One region of the Streptomyces sp. NPDC053069 genome, then DNA from elsewhere that is predicted to be linked to it. Evidence: riboswitches for the same ligand, from Rfam matches in the RefSeq annotation. Region 1 holds a riboswitch; the other holds the start of a gene.

The links. A riboswitch is a leader RNA that binds a small molecule or an ion and turns the genes downstream of it on or off. The one in region 1 is predicted to bind thiamine pyrophosphate.
Region 2: another riboswitch for thiamine pyrophosphate. It lies ahead of ACIGXP_RS22580 (thiamine ABC transporter substrate binding subunit); the one in region 1 lies ahead of thiC (phosphomethylpyrimidine synthase ThiC).

Annotation. Positions count from the first base shown of each region.
Region 1 is NZ_JBITZN010000004.1:387,918-395,484, forward strand. Features, by position in the region: gene ACIGXP_RS11635 (IclR family transcriptional regulator) at 1-768, shown strand, start outside; gene ACIGXP_RS11640 (SsgA family sporulation/cell division regulator) at 868-1,305, shown strand; gene ACIGXP_RS11645 (YibE/F family protein) at 1,404-2,849, opposite strand; TPP riboswitch at 2,931-3,108, shown strand; gene thiC (phosphomethylpyrimidine synthase ThiC) at 3,101-4,885, shown strand; gene ACIGXP_RS11655 (hypothetical protein) at 5,061-5,921, opposite strand; gene ACIGXP_RS11660 (metallophosphoesterase) at 6,102-7,181, opposite strand; gene ACIGXP_RS11665 (LacI family DNA-binding transcriptional regulator) at 7,463-7,567, opposite strand, start outside.
Region 2 is NZ_JBITZN010000009.1:187,668-195,234, reverse strand. Features, by position in the region: gene ACIGXP_RS22605 (VOC family protein) at 1-408, shown strand, start outside; gene ACIGXP_RS22600 (LAETG motif-containing sortase-dependent surface protein) at 596-1,288, shown strand; gene ACIGXP_RS22595 (maleylpyruvate isomerase N-terminal domain-containing protein) at 1,623-1,742, opposite strand; gene ACIGXP_RS22590 (ABC transporter ATP-binding protein) at 1,764-2,783, opposite strand; gene ACIGXP_RS22585 (ABC transporter permease) at 2,813-4,414, opposite strand; gene ACIGXP_RS22580 (thiamine ABC transporter substrate binding subunit) at 4,459-5,532, opposite strand; TPP riboswitch at 5,614-5,722, opposite strand; gene rlmN (23S rRNA (adenine(2503)-C(2))-methyltransferase RlmN) at 5,746-6,852, opposite strand; gene ACIGXP_RS22570 (STAS domain-containing protein) at 7,137-7,505, opposite strand.

The sequences.
Region 1 (7,567 bases):
GACACCTCCGCACCACCGGCCGCCGCGACGCTCATCGGGTCCGTCCAGCGCGCCATGCGTCTGCTGGAGACCGTGGCCACACACGGATACGGCGCCCCCGCCAAGCAACTCGCCCGGGAGACGGGCCTGGCCCTGCCGACGACGTACCACTTGCTGCGCACCCTGGTGCACGAGGGCTATCTGCGCCGCGAGAGAGGGCTGTTCTTCCTCGGCGAGGCGGCTGAGCGGCTGGGCAGCAGCGGAGCGCAGCAGAAACGTCGCAGCGCGGTGGCCGACACGCTCGCACACTGGCGCGATGCCATCGGGGTGCCGGTGTACTACGCGATGTACCGGGACGGCGAGATCGAGGTCATGTGCGTCTCCGACTCCCCCGAGGCGCCGGCGGTCGAAGAGTGGGCCGACTTCCGCGAGACCGGCCACGCGCACGCCATCGGGCAGTGTCTGCTCTCCCAACTGGACGAGGACGCCCGCCGCGACCACCTCGCCCGCTACCCCGTCCAGTCCCTCACGCCGTACACCGTGCGCGACAACGATGCCCTGTTGCGGCGGCTGGCCCGGATGCCGCGCATGGAGCCGGTGGTGGAGCGTCAGGAGTACGTGCTGGGGACGGTCTGCGCGGCGGTGCCGATCACGGTCGGCACGACCGTGGCCACGATGGCCATGTCGCTGCCGGCCGACCAGGCCGACCGGCTGCTGCCCGCCGCCCGTCGGCTGCAGACGGAGATCGGGCGGCATCTGGGGACACTCACCCTCTCTATCAGTATCTGAAAACTTACTCCTTGTGATCTCCCGTGTACGTTCAGCAAGATTTGACCACGGCTACAGGGGATCAAACCCGGCCAGTGATGTCATATGACGGGATGGACGATGCGCGAGTCCGTACAGGCAGAGGTCATGATGAGCTTTCTCGTGTCGGAGGAACTCTCCTTCCGTATCCCGGTGGAGTTGCGCTACGAGACCAGTGATCCCTATGCCGTGCGGCTCACCTTTCATCTGCCCGGTGACGCCCCGGTGACGTGGGCGTTCGGCCGTGAGCTGCTGATCGACGGCGTCGGCCGGCCGTGCGGGGAAGGGGACGTGCACATTGCTCCGGTCAGTACCGATGTGCTGGGCGAGGTGCTGATCAGGCTTCAGGTCGGTTGCGACCAGGCGCTGTTCCGGTCCTCCGCGCCTCCACTGGTGGCCTTCCTGGACCGTACGGACAAGCTCGTGCCGCTGGGCCAGGAGGGCGCCCTGGCCGACTTCGACGCCCATCTGGAGGAGGCACTGGACCGCATTCTGGCCGAGGAGCAGAGCGCGGGCTGAAGCGTTACGGCAGGGTCGCCGAGCGCTCCACCATGCCGCGTGGACGCATGAAGTAACGCTTCTGCGTGGCGCCCTGTCCCGGACCGTTCAGCTCGGGCTCACCGCTTCCGGCGCCGGCCGCGGCCACCGCGTGCGGTCACGGGCAGCGCCGGGGCGTCCCCGCTGGCGCGGTCGGCCGAGACCACCAGGGCGGCGAGCGCGGTGGTGACCGGGACCGAGGCGACGAGACCGATCGAGCCCACCAGCGTGCGCACGATCTCCTCGGCCACCAGTTCGCTGTTGGCCACGGTCCCGACACTGCTCTGCGCGATCGAGAACAGCAGCAGCAACGGCAGCGCGGCACCGGCATAGGCGAGGACAAGGGTGTTGACCACGGAGGCGATGTGGTCGCGGCCGATACGGATGCCGGCCCGGTACAGCCCGCGCCAGCCCATTGACGGATTGGCCTCGTGCAGCTCCCAGACGGCTGACGTCTGGGTCACGGTCACGTCGTCCAGGACACCGAGCGAGCCGATGATGACGCCGGCCAGCAGCAGGCCGCTCATGTCGATCGACGGATACAGGCCATGGATCAGGCCGGTGTTGTCGTCCGTGTTGCCGGTCAGGGCGGCCCAGCCGATGAAGAGGGACCCGAGTGCACCGATCAGCGACAGGGAGATCAGCGTGCCGAGCACCGCCACCGACGTCCGCGCCGACAGGCCGTGGCACATGTACAGGGCGATCAGCATGATGGCGCTCGATCCGACCACTGCCACGAGCAGCGGGTTCGAACCCTGGAGGATCGCGGGCAGGATGAACAGGGTCAGCACCAGGAAGCTCACCGCCAGTGCGATGAGCGCCATGACGCCGCGGAGCCTGCCGACCACCACCACGGCGAGCGCGAAGATCCCCGCGAGCAGTGTCATGGGGAACTTGCGGTTCACATCCGCCACCGAGTACTGCAGGTCCTTCGGTGCCGAAGGCTCGTAGGCGACCACGACCTTCTCGCCCTGGTGCAACTGCCGGGTCTGGTCCGGCTGCACGATCTCGGTGAACGTACGGCCCTTGTCCTTGCCGGTGTCGACCCGGACGGTCGCCTTCTTGCAGCGTCCCTTCGCTTCCTGTTGCGCCGAGGCGCCCTCGGCGGTGGAGGTGTCGCCGGTCGGGGTGTCACCGGAGGCGTTCACCGACCGGCAGCTCACCTCGACGACCCTGGTGACCGTGGCCTGCTGTGTCTCCCGGTCGAAGCCGACGCCGGTGCGCTTGTGGGCCGGGGCTCCCCCGGGCCAGAGCACCAGCAGCCCGACGACGACCGCCGCGGTGAACGGGACCAGGATCGCGGCGATGACCTTGCGCAGGTGCTGGGAGACCGGGGCCGCGGGACCGTGGCTGTGGCTGTGGCTGTGGCCGTGCGCGTGACTGTGCCCGCGGCCGTGACCGCGGCCGTCGTCCCCACCGGATCCCCGCTCGGGACCCTGGTCGCCGCCGCTCCCGCCGAAGCCGGCTGCCTGCCCCGAGCCCTCTCGATGGTGCGGCTCGTGCGGCTGATAGGGGTACTGCTCCATCCTGGTCACCGCCCGATCATTGCAAGAACGGCGGGGGGCCCACTGTTCACCGCGCCACATATGACGCTAGCGTGGAGGCACCTTTGCACACGCGGGAGCTCGGAGCACCGGGCTGAGAGGGCGCTGACCTCCGTACACGCGATGTTTCACGTGGAACAGGCGATGTTCCGCAGGAAACGTCGGCAGACGGAAACCGCTGCGTCGACCGCCGAACCTGTTACCGGGTAATGCCGGCGTAGGGAGTAGGTCTCATGACCAACAAGGACGCACGCACGCCTGCCTCCGTTCAGGACGAGAAGTCCCAGGAGGCCGGGAAGTCCATCGGCTGGCACAAGGCGTACGTCGAGGGCTCGCGCCCCGACCTGCGCGTGCCGGTCCGCCAGGTGCACCTCACCAACGGGCAGTCGGTCACGCTGTACGACACGTCGGGCCCGTACACCGATCCACTCGTTGATACCGATGTCCGCAGGGGCCTGCCGCCGTTGCGGGAGAACTGGATCATCGCCCGCGGCGACACCGAGGAGTACGCGGGCCGTCCCGTCCGTCCCGAGGACGACGGCATCAAGCACACGTCGCCGCGTGGCGGGCTGCGCAATCTGGACGCGGTCTTCCCCGGACGGCCGCGTCAGCCGCGCCGGGGCCGCAGCGGAGAGGCCGTGACGCAGCTCGCGTACGCCCGTCGGGGCGAGATCACCCCGGAGATGGAGTACGTGGCCATCCGGGAGAACGTTTCTCCCGAGGTGGTCCGCGAGGAGCTCGCGGCAGGCCGGGCGGTACTGCCGGCCAACGTCAACCACCCGGAGATCGAGCCGATGATCATCGGCAAGCGGTTCCTGGTGAAGGTCAACGCCAACATCGGCAACTCCGCGGTGACCTCCTCCATCGAGGAGGAGGTGGAGAAGATGACCTGGGCGACCCGCTGGGGCGCCGACACGGTCATGGACCTCTCCACCGGCCGCAACATCCACACGACGCGTGAGTGGGTGCTGCGCAACTCCCCCGTCCCCATCGGCACGGTGCCGCTCTACCAGGCGCTGGAGAAGGTTGACGGCAGGGCCGAGGAACTGACCTGGGAGATCTACAAGGACACCGTCATCGAGCAGGCCGAGCAGGGCGTGGACTACATGACGGTCCACGCGGGCGTGCGGCTGCCGTACGTCCCGCTCACCGCCAACCGCAAGACGGGCATCGTCTCGCGCGGCGGCTCGATCATGGCCGCGTGGTGCCTGGCACACCACAAGGAGTCGTTCCTGTACGAGAACTTCGAGGAGCTGTGCGAGATCCTCGCCGCCTACGACGTCACGTACTCGCTGGGCGACGGTCTGCGGCCGGGCTCGATCGCGGACGCCAACGACGAGGCACAGTTCGCGGAATTGCGAACCCTCGGGGAACTCAACCGGATCGCCAGGCGTTTCAACGTACAGACGATGATCGAGGGCCCGGGACACGTCCCGATGCACAAGATCAAGGAGAACATCGACCTTCAGCAGGAGATCTGCGATGAAGCTCCGTTCTATACGCTCGGCCCGCTGACCACGGACATCGCGCCGGCGTACGACCACATCACCTCCGGCATCGGCGCTGCGATGATCGCCTGGTGGGGCACGGCGATGCTCTGCTACGTAACGCCCAAGGAGCACCTGGGCCTGCCCAACCGGGATGACGTCAAGACCGGCGTCATCACCTACAAGATCGCCGCGCACGCGGCCGATCTCGCCAAGGGACACCCGGGAGCCCAGGAGTGGGACGACGCGCTGTCCGACGCCCGCTTCGAGTTCCGGTGGGAGGACCAGTTCAACCTCGCTCTGGACCCGGACACGGCACGGGAGTTCCACGACGAGACCCTGCCGGCCGAGCCCGCCAAGACGGCCCACTTCTGCTCCATGTGCGGACCGAAGTTCTGCAGCATGAAGATCTCGCAGGACATCCGCCGCGAACACGGTGGCAACCGCGCCGAGATCGAGGAGGGCATGGCCCAGAAGTCGAAGGAGTTCGCGGCGAGCGGCAACAGGGTGTATCTGCCGATCGCCGACTGAGACAGGTGGGAGCAACTCGCCGCGCCGGGTCGCCCCTTGAGGCGTCCGGTGCGGCCGGGGGGCCGGCGGGAGTGCGGCTGACCGGGTGGTGAGGCCACACCGGTTGGCCGCTCCGTCCGCCCGGCCGGGCCCCCGCTTGAGAGCGCAAGCCGGGTTGTTCGGGTGCTGATGCGGGTCAGTCGGGCTGGTGCTCCGGGCCGCCGAAGTCCGGGCTCGTGTAGTCCGGGCTGGTGAAGCTCGGGCGGCCGGACTCGGTGCCGTCGTCGGGGCTGCTGAAGCCGGGGCGGTCGTACCCGAGGCGGGGCATGCGGCCGCTCGGGGCGGGCGGCGTCGTGCGGTGCAGTGCGGCCGGTCCGGGTTCGGCGAGTGCCTCACGCAGGAACGGCACGATGCCTCGCTCCAGCAGGGCGTCCCGCCAGGCCTCTCTGGCCCTGTCCAGCTCCCGGTGCGCCGCGTCCAGTGCCTGGGCCTGGGGCGAGCTGCCGTTGCGCAGGGCGGTGAGGAGCAGGCCGACAGCGGCGACGAGGGCCGAGGCCGCGGTCACCGCGCCGAACACCCAGCCGGCGGTGAGCATGGTCTGGGCGAAGGCCTGTCCGGGGCTGAGCGTCTTCAGGATGTAGCCGACGAGGAGGAAGATCGCCGCGGCGGTTCCGGAGAGGACGGGAGCCAGGACGGCGATGACCGCGATGGCGCCCGCACCGGTGCTCTCGGCGGCCTCGCCGAGGGTGGTGACGAGCCCCGCCGTGGCCGAAGTCGGGTCCGCGGCGGCCGAGTCGCCGGCGGCCGACGGGGTCATGGCCGGGTGGCGCAGTTCCTGGCGGACCTTCACATAGTGCTGGTATTCGGCCGCTGCTGCGGCCGTGATCAGGGCACTGGCGTTGAGTGCCATGGTGCGCAGTTGTTCGGGATTGAGTCGCTGTCCGACAGCGGCCAGTTCCGGTCGGTGTGGTGCGGAGCGCAGCGCCTCATTGAGGAGCCGCTCGAATTCCTGGCGGTCCTCGCTCTGCAGGTGCTGCGGAACGCTGTTCATGTGCATCCCCCGATGCTCCGTAGGGCTTGGGGCTCGCACGCCGGCGAGCCGTCGGGCAGAAACGGAGGGGAGCCTGCTACGGATAAGCCGATGGTAGAGCCGCGACGGCACACGGTGACAGGGGGTTGCCGGAAATTGCCCCCGGCGTGCGTGTGCTCTGCCTGGGGACGCCTGCCCGCAGGACGGTCAGATAGTCAGAGGGAGTTGCCGGACCAGTAGCTTTCCGGCCATGGTCACCCCGCCGTCCATCGCGATGGCGAGCCCGTCGGCGTAGACGTGCGGGTCCTCCACGACCGGGCCGGTGCCCTCCTCGCCGTCCTCGGAGCCGACCTCGCCGAGGAGGTAGGGAATCGGGCTGTGGCCATGAACGATACGAGTGCCGCCGTACGTATCGAGGAGGGAGCGCACGGCGTCGGCGCCGCCCTCGTCGCGGAAGGAGAAGCGCTTGGTGAACTTGCGGAACAGATCCCAGCACTCGTCCGCGTCATTGCGGGTGAGGGTCTCGCGGACGGTGTCGTTGACCGCCTCGATGGAGTCGCCGTAGTCGAGGTAGGCGGTGGTGTCCGAGTGCACGAGCAGATAGCCGTCGACCTCCTCGACGGCGTCGAGGCGGGCCATCCACTGCAGATGGTGGTCCTGGAGGCGGTCCATGTCGGTCTTCTGGCCGCCGTTGAGCAGCCAGGCCGCCTGGAAGGTGGCGGTCCCCGCACCGGAGTTGACGGGGGTGTCCCCGAACCGCTTGGCGCCGAGCAGCAGCAGTTCGTGGTTGCCCATGAGGGCCTTGCAGTAGCCGCCGGCCGCCGCGGCCTCGGCGGACAGCCGCATCACGAGGTCGATGACGCCGATGCCGTCGGGCCCGCGGTCGGTGAAGTCGCCGAGGAACCACAGCCGGGCGGTGCCGGCGCACCACTGGCCCGAGGCGTCGATCAGGCCCTGCTCCTGCAGGGCGGTCACCAGTTCGTCGAGGTATCCGTGGACGTCTCCGACGACGAACAGGGGTCCGGGCCCGGTCGCGGGCTGCGGGGCCGGGGCCGAGGGTGCCGGTTCGACGGGGACCTGGAGCGTCTGCGGCCGGTTGATGACGGGGAGGTCGCGCTGGGTGGGTGTGTAGCCGTCGGGGTACGCCTCGTCGACGGGCGGCACGGTGTCGCCCGGAGGGGCGGTGTGGACGTACGGACCGGTCTCGTGGACGTACGCAGGTACCCGGAAGTCGCGCAGCGTCGCCGTCCGCTCCACTTCGGGTCCCTGACCGGCCCCCTGAGTCATCAGACCCCTCCACCATCGCGCCGCAGCTGCACCGCTTCGGACTGCCTGGTCGCAGCGGTCCGCGGTGTCGTGGGCCCATCATAGGAATGCGCGTCGCGCCGTGTGATGACCCAGGGGTGGTGAATCGGAACAAGACTCCGGTTCACCGCGGCTTTCGCCCCGTTTGGGCAGGTGTTCGGCCGACTCCGCGCCGACCGAACACCCGGCTCGCCGGTCGCCGGCCCGCCCTGCCCCCTCCGTCGGCAGAGGGCGGTGCGGGGTGAGCGCCCCGCTTTCCGGCGCTATTTCCCGTCCGGTGACCGCGGCGGGCTGACCGTCGTGCGCGGCGGGCGCCGCTGGGAGGAGGTGCGCACGATCAGCTCGGTCGGTATCACCTGCTCGACCGG
Region 2 (7,567 bases), on a different contig from region 1:
CAGCAGATGATCTTCGTCAACCTGCCCGTGAACGACCTCGACGCCTCGAAGAAGTTCTTCACGGAGCTCGGCTACACGATCAACCCGCAGTTCAGCGACGAGAACGCCGCCTCCGTGGTGATCAGCGACACGATCTTCGCGATGCTGCTCACCAAGCCGTTCTACGCGACCTTCACCAAGAAGGAGATCGCCGACGCGACCACCACCAGCGAGGTGCTGGTCTGTCTGAGCGCCGAGAGCCGCGAGAAGGTCGACGAGCTGGTCGACAGGGCGATCGCGGCGGGCGGCACGGCGAGCGGCCCGACCCAGGACCACGGCTTCATGTACGGCCGCGCCTTCGACGACCTCGACGGCCACACCTGGGAGGTCATGTGGATGGACCCGGCCGCGGTCGAGCGTCAGGACTGAACCGGGATCAAACGTAACGGCAGTTAATAAGCAGGTAAAGCCAACTGCCCTGGGCGGCATATGCATTGACACTGCTTACGGAGCGCTTATAGACCTGTGAGCCTCCTGGGGGTGATGGGGCCTCACCTCATCCGTAGCTCCAACGCCCCCACAGCCCCCCGCAGTTATGCACCTGTAAAGGACAAACGTGTCCATAACTCGCCGCAGTGCACGCCGTTCCGTGCGCATTCTGGGTGTCGCCTCCGCCTCGGCCGCCGTGGTGCTGGGTCTGTCCAGCTCCGCGCTCGCGTGCACCATCCGTGACTTCAAGGCCGAAGCCAAGTGCGACGGCGAAAAGGGCGTCATCGTCGTCACCGACAGTGACGCCGCCCGTACCCCCGCCACCATCTCGGTGTTCCTCAAGAGCAACGGCGGCGTCGAGACCCAGGTGGGCAAGGAGGAGGTCAAGGGCTCGGCGCAGGGCACTCCGGTCAGCTTCCCGGAGGACTGGAAGCCGAACGCGACCTACCGCGTCCACATCAAGGCGGCCAACCTCGTCGACGAGGACATCCAGCCCGACCTGCTGGCCCCGTCCACCGCCTGCAAGACCGAGAGCAGCACCCCCACCCCTACAGCCAAGCCGAAGCCGAAACCGAAGCCGTCGAAGTCCGCCCCGGCCGAGTCGGCGACCCCCACTCCGTCGGCCTCCGCGTCCAGCTCCGCCCCGGCGGCCGCGCCGAGCAACGCGCCGTCCCCGGCGGCCGGTAACTCGAACCTCGCCGAGACCGGCGCCGGCTCCAACACCGGCCTGATCGCCGGTATCGCGGGCGCGCTGGTCGTCGTCGGCGGCGGCGCGGTCTTCTTCGGCATGCGCCGTCGTGGGACGCGCGGCAACGGCTGACGCCCCGCCCTCCGTACACCGCCGCGGCCCGTCCTCCTATCCCCAGGGGACGGGCCGCGGTCGTTCTTCCGCCCGCCTCAGCCGAAGTCGCCCGCTCCAGCCAGAACTCCAGCGCCTCCCGCTCACCGAGGACTTCGAGGCCGGGGCCGTCCCGCGGCAGCCGGCGACAGAAGGCCGGCAGCACGGAGGTGAGCGGGCCGCGCAGGGCGACCGTGGCCTTCCCATGGCCGCGCCGGCGCACACCGTCCGGGCCGAACTCCACCAGCCACTCGGCGTTCAGCGCCGGGCCGGCGCGGAGTCCGGACCGGCCTCGCGCAGCGTCGCGACGACCAGCTCACCTGGTCGCGGGGGACGCTCTCCTGGTCCGGGTGCGCACCGGGGTCTCCACCCACCGCCGGGCGCCTCCCACATGCCGTACGAGGTCTCCCAGCGACCAGTCGGGGCAGGTCGGCACGGCCCCCAAGGGGCCCGTTGATCAGCCGAGCACGACGATTTCGGCCGCGTCGAACTCCACGCCGACCCCGTCCCCGGCCTCCGGCGCCTCCCGCAGCGCGCAGGCCGCCTCCAGGCGCGGCCCGTCCTCGGGCTGGAGCTGGACGGCCACATGGGTGCCCTTGAAGGTGCGGGCGGTCACCGTGCACGGCAGGCCGGTGTGGGCGGCCACGAGCCGTACCCCGGCGGGCCGCACCAGTACGCTGTGGGCGCCCTGGGGAGAGCCCTCGGGTACCGGCAGCTTGCCCCAGGGGCTGTCGGCGGCCGTCCCCGCGACGGTCGCCGGGACCACGTTGTCGAAGCCGAGGAAGCGGGCGACGAACGCGTCGGCGGGCCGCTGCCACACCTCAAGCGGCGTACCGGACTGCGCGATCCGCCCGTCCCGCATCACCACCACCCGGTCGGCCAGCGCGAACGCCTCACCCTGGTCGTGGGTCACCGCGAGCACGGTGGTGCCCAGCCGGCCGAACAGCTCGCGCAGTTCGACCACCAGCCGTTCCCTGAGCGAGCGGTCGAGCTGGCCGAGCGGCTCGTCGAGCATGAGCAGCCGGGGCCGCGGCGCGAGCGCCCGGGCGAGGGCCACACGCTGCTGCTCGCCGCCGGACAGCGAGGCCACGGCCCGCCGGGCGGCTCCCGGCAGCCCGACCAGCTCCAGCAACTGCCCGACCTCGGCGTCGCGTTCACTCCTGGCCACGCCGTGCATCCGCAGCCCGAACGCCACGTTCGCGCCGACGTCCCGCTGCGGGAAGAGCTGGTGGTCCTGGAACATCAGACCGACACCGCGTTTGTGCGCGGGCACGCCCGACTGGTCACGGCCGTCGAGCAACACCCTTCCGCCGGACAGGGGTTGCAGCCCGGCCACCACCCGCAGCAGCGTGGACTTCCCGCTCCCGCTGGGCCCGAGCACGCACACCACCTCGTGCTCGGCGACGTCGAGGCCGACCGCGTCGAGCACGGCCCGCCCGCCGAAGCGCACGGTCGCGGCGTCGAGGCTCAGCAGCATCGAGAACTCCCCCGTCGGGCCGGCAGCATCTAGAACTCTCCCGTCCGGTCGGTGCGCAGCCGCTCCAGGACCAGCAGCGCGGCGGCGCACACCACCATCAGAATGGTCGAAAGGGCCATCGCCTGGCCGTAGTTGAGGTCCCCGGGGCGGCTGAGCAGCCGGGCCACGGCGACCGGGAGGGTCGGGTTGTCGGGCCGGGCGATGAACACGGTCGCCCCGAACTCGCCCAGCGAGACGGCGAACGCGAACCCGGCCGCGACCAGCAGTGCCCGTCGCACCAGCGGCAGGTCCACCTCCCGCCACACCCGCCAGGGCGAGGCGCCGAGCACGGCGGCGGCCTCCCTCAGCCGTGCGTCGACCGCGCGCAGCACCGGCAGCATCGTCCGTACGACGAAGGGGGCGCCGACCAGCGCCTGGGCGAGCGGGACGAGCATCCAGGACTGTCTGAGGTCCAGCGGCGGCTTGTCGAGAGCGATCAGGAAACCGAAGCCCACGGTCACGGCGGACACGCCGAGCGGCAGCATCAGCAGCGCGTCGAAGCCCCGCACCAGTCGTCCGGCGTCCCGGCGGGCCAGCGCGGCGGCGGCGAGACCTCCGATCAGGACGGCGACGGCGGTGGCGGCGACCGCGTACTGCAGCGAGGTCCACACCGCGTGCACCGGCGCCACCAGGAACGTACCGCCGTCGGAGTGCGCGAGCGCCCGGTAGTAGCCGAAGCCGGGCGCGTCGAGGGAACGGCGGACGAGCACGGCGAGCGGCAGGACGAGGAGCAGCGCGATGGTCGCGAGGACGCCGGCGAGCAGGGCCCACTGCCCGGCGCCGCGCGGCCGGCGGGCGGTCGCCCTCGGGTCGACGAGCCGCAGGGCGGCCTCCCGGCGCCGTACCGTCCAGGCGTGCACGGCGAGGATCGCGCCGACGGCGGCGAACTGGACGAGCGTGAGGACGGCGGCCGTGGCGAGGTCGAAGACCTCGGAGGTCTGCCGGTAGATCTCCACTTCGAGGGTGGAGAAGGTGGGACCGCCGAGGATCTGGACGACACCGAAGGAGGTGAAGGTGAACAGGAACACCATCAGCGCGGCGGCGGCCACGGCGGGCGCGAGGGCGGGCAGCGTCACCTTCCGCCAGGCGTGCCACGGGGAGGCGCCCAGCATCCGGGCGGCCTCCTCCTGCCGGGGGTCGAGCTGGGACCACAGGCCGCCGACGGTCCGTACGACGACCGCGTAGTTGAAGAAGACGTGGGCCAGCAGGATCGCCCACACCGTGGTGTCCAGCCGTACGCCCCACAGCTCGTCCAGCAGCCCGCCGTGCCCGACGAGGGCCAGGAACGCGCTGCCGGCGACGACGGTCGGCAGCACGAACGGCACGGTGACCACGGCCCGCAGCAGCTGCTTGCCCGGGAAGTCGAAACGGGCGAAGACATGGGCGGCGGGCAGCGCGAGCAGCAGTGTGAGCGCGGTGGAGGCCAGCGCCTGCCAGGTGGTGAACCACAGCACGTGCCGGATGTCCGGCCGCATGACCACGTCCGTGAGCCGCCCGAACTGCCAGGCGCCGTCCACCTTCAGCCCGCGCGCGACGATCGCGGCCACGGGCCAGGCGAAGAACAGCGCGAAGAACGCGACGGGCAGGGCCATGAGCCCGAGCCGCGCCGCGCTCCCCGCGCGGTCCTTCCGAGGGGCTACTTCAGTACGAGCGAGGTCCACGACTTGACCCACTGGTCACGGTTGGCGGCGATCTTGCCGGGGGCCATGGTCTCGGGATGCTGGGCGGCCTTGCCGTACTCGGTGAACTCGGCGGGGACCTTCGCCCCCTGCACCACCGGGTAGACGTACATGTTCAGCGGCATGTCCTCCTGGAACTCCTTGGAGACCAGGAAGTCGATGAACGCCTTGGCGCCCTTGGGGTTCTTGGCGTTGCCGAGCAGTCCGGCGAACTCGATCTGCCGGAAGCAGGTGCCGTACGCCACGCCGGTCGGGGCGGTGCTGGGCCGCTTCTTGGCGTAGATCACCTCGGCGGGCGGGGAGGAGGCGTACGTCACCACCAGCGGCCGGTCGCCGCCGGCCTTCTTGCCCTCGGACGATCCCGAGAACTCCTGGTAGTAGGCCTGCTCCCAGCCGTCGACGACCTTGACGCCGTTGGCCTTCAGCTTCTTCCAGTAGTCCGGCCAGCCGTTGTCCCCGAACCGGGCGGCGCTGCCGAGCAGGAAGCCGAGGCCGGGCGAGGAGGTGGCGGCGTTCTCGGTGACGAGGAGGTCCTTGTACGCCGGCTTCGTCAGGTCGGCGAAGGACTGCGGCGGGGTGAGGTGGTGGTCTGCGAAGTACTTCTTGTCGTAGTTGACGCAGATGTCGCCGTAGTCGACGGGCGTGACCCGGTGCTTGGCCTGGTCGAGTTGGTAGGCGGCGCCGACCTTGTCGAGGCCCTTGGCGGTGTACGGCTGGAAGAGGCCGTTGTCCAGGGCCCGGGACAGCAGCGTGTTGTCGACGCCGAAGAAGACGTCGCCCTGCGGGTTGTCCTTGGTCAGGACGGCCTTGTTGACGGCCTGCCCGGCGTCGCCGTCCTTGAGCACGTGGACCTTGTACCCGGTCTTCTTCTCGAAGTCCTGGAGCACGTTCTTGGACACGGCCCACGAGTCGTGGCTGACGAGGGTCACGGACGTGGAGTCCGCGGACGACGTGCCCTCGCCGGAACCGCACGCGGACAGGCTGATCAGGCCGAGCCCGACCGCCACGGCCACGAAGGTCTTGTTCTGCACTGGATGTCCTCCTGGGGTTGGCCAGGAAGAGACGCGGCCCTGCCCGGGCTTCGCGAGGAAGACCCGGGCAGGGCGCAACAGCTTGAGTGATGACCGAACTCCCTACCCAGAATGACCTGGGCGAGGTTCAGAGGGTCTGCGGCCCTGTCCGCCGCACTCTCAGCGCTGTGGCGCTCCCCTGTCGGAATATGAAGATGTGTGGACCCGGCCAGATTACCGCTCGGTGGCCGCCAGCTGACCACAGGCTCCGTCGATCTCCTGGCCCCGGGTGTCCCGGATCGTCACCGGCACACCATGAGCGGCGATGGCCTCGACGAAGGCCTTCTCGTCCTCCGGCCGGGAGGCGGTCCACTTCGACCCCGGCGTCGGGTTCAGCGGAATGAGATTGACGTGCACGGGCTTGCCCTTGAGCAGCCGCCCGAGCCGGTCACCGCGCCACGCCTGGTCGTTGATGTCCCGGATGAGGGCGTACTCGATGGACAGCCGGCGCCCGCTCTTCTCCACGTACTCGAACCCGGCGTCCAGCACCTCGCGCACCTTCCACCGCGTGTTCACGGGGACGAGGGTGTCACGCAGCTCGTCGTCGGGGGCGTGCAGGGAGATCGCGAGCCGGCACTTGAAGCCCTCGTCGGCGAACCGGTGGATGGCCGGCACGAGCCCGACGGTGGACACGGTGATCCCGCGCTGCGACAGCCCCAGCCCGTCCGGGGCGGGATCGGTCAGCGCCCGGATGGCACCCACGACCCGCTTGTAGTTGGCGAGCGGCTCGCCCATGCCCATGAAGACGATGTTGGACAGCCGGGCCGGGCCGCCCGGCACCTCGCCGTCCCTGAGCGCCCGCATCCCGTCGACGATCTGGTGGACGATCTCGGCCGTGGACAGGTTCCGGTCCAGCCCCGCCTGCCCGGTGGCACAGAACGGACAGTTCATGCCGCAGCCCGCCTGCGAGCTGATGCACATGGTGACCCGGTCCGGATACCGCATCAGCACGGACTCGACGAGGGTCCCGTCGAACAACCGCCACAGCGTCTTGCGTGTGGTTCCCTGGTCGGTCGACAGATGCCGGACGACGGTCATCAGCTCGGGGAACAGTGCTTCCTGGAGCTTGGCGCGCGCCCCGGCGGGGATGTCGGTCCACTGCTCCGGATCGTGCGCGTACCGCGCGAAGTAGTGCTGCGAGAGCTGCTTGGCACGGAACGGCTTCTCACCGATCTCGGCCACGGCGTCCTTGCGCTCGGCGGGCGTGAGGTCGGCGAGATGCCGCGGCGGCTTCTTGGCTCCGCGGGGGGCGACGAAAGTGAGTTCTCCGGGCTTAGGCATGGCTGTACCAGTGTCGCAGATCCAATTGGGTGACCTGGGGCTGTTGCTCAACGACCGAGTCAAGGCGACGGGCGCCGGCCGATGCCGTGGCCGGCGCCCGTACAGGCCAAGGCTTTGAAACCGACCGCTCGCGTCCGCACCTGTTGGTGTCAGGCAGTGGTGTCAGCCGGCAGGGGCAGTCCTCTACAAGTGGGAGTGCAGAAATGACATGAAAGCAGGGATCGGTCGACTGTCTACGTGCTTACAGCAGTCGGCGCAGGTCCGGCTCTTCGGTGACGGCTGGATCAGGAGAGGGCGGCGTCGTCCACGGTCTCTCGTATCTCCAGCACGGCGTCGGCTCCGGTGATCACAAACAGGCGCTGAAGCTGCCTTGGCGGCGCTGCCACGCGCACGGTGCCCGTCTGGTGGGCACGGATCAACAGGTTGAGGAACGACGAGTCCGCGAAGTCGACCCCCGAGGCGTCCAGGACCACCTTCGCATGCTTCCTGACAGCGGCGTTCAGTGCCTCCGCCAGAGGCGGGATCGAGTGGATGTCATAGGAGCCGTGAGCGGCGATCACCCAGGCGCCGCCGCATTCGTACTGGTGCAACGCAGCCACTGGTCCGGGCCCGCCGACGTGGCCCGACCCCTCCATGGCACCAGCGCTACTCATGAGCTTTGGCATGACGGCCTCATTTCAGGACACCTTCGACGCCCCTTACCGCTGCGCGCAGC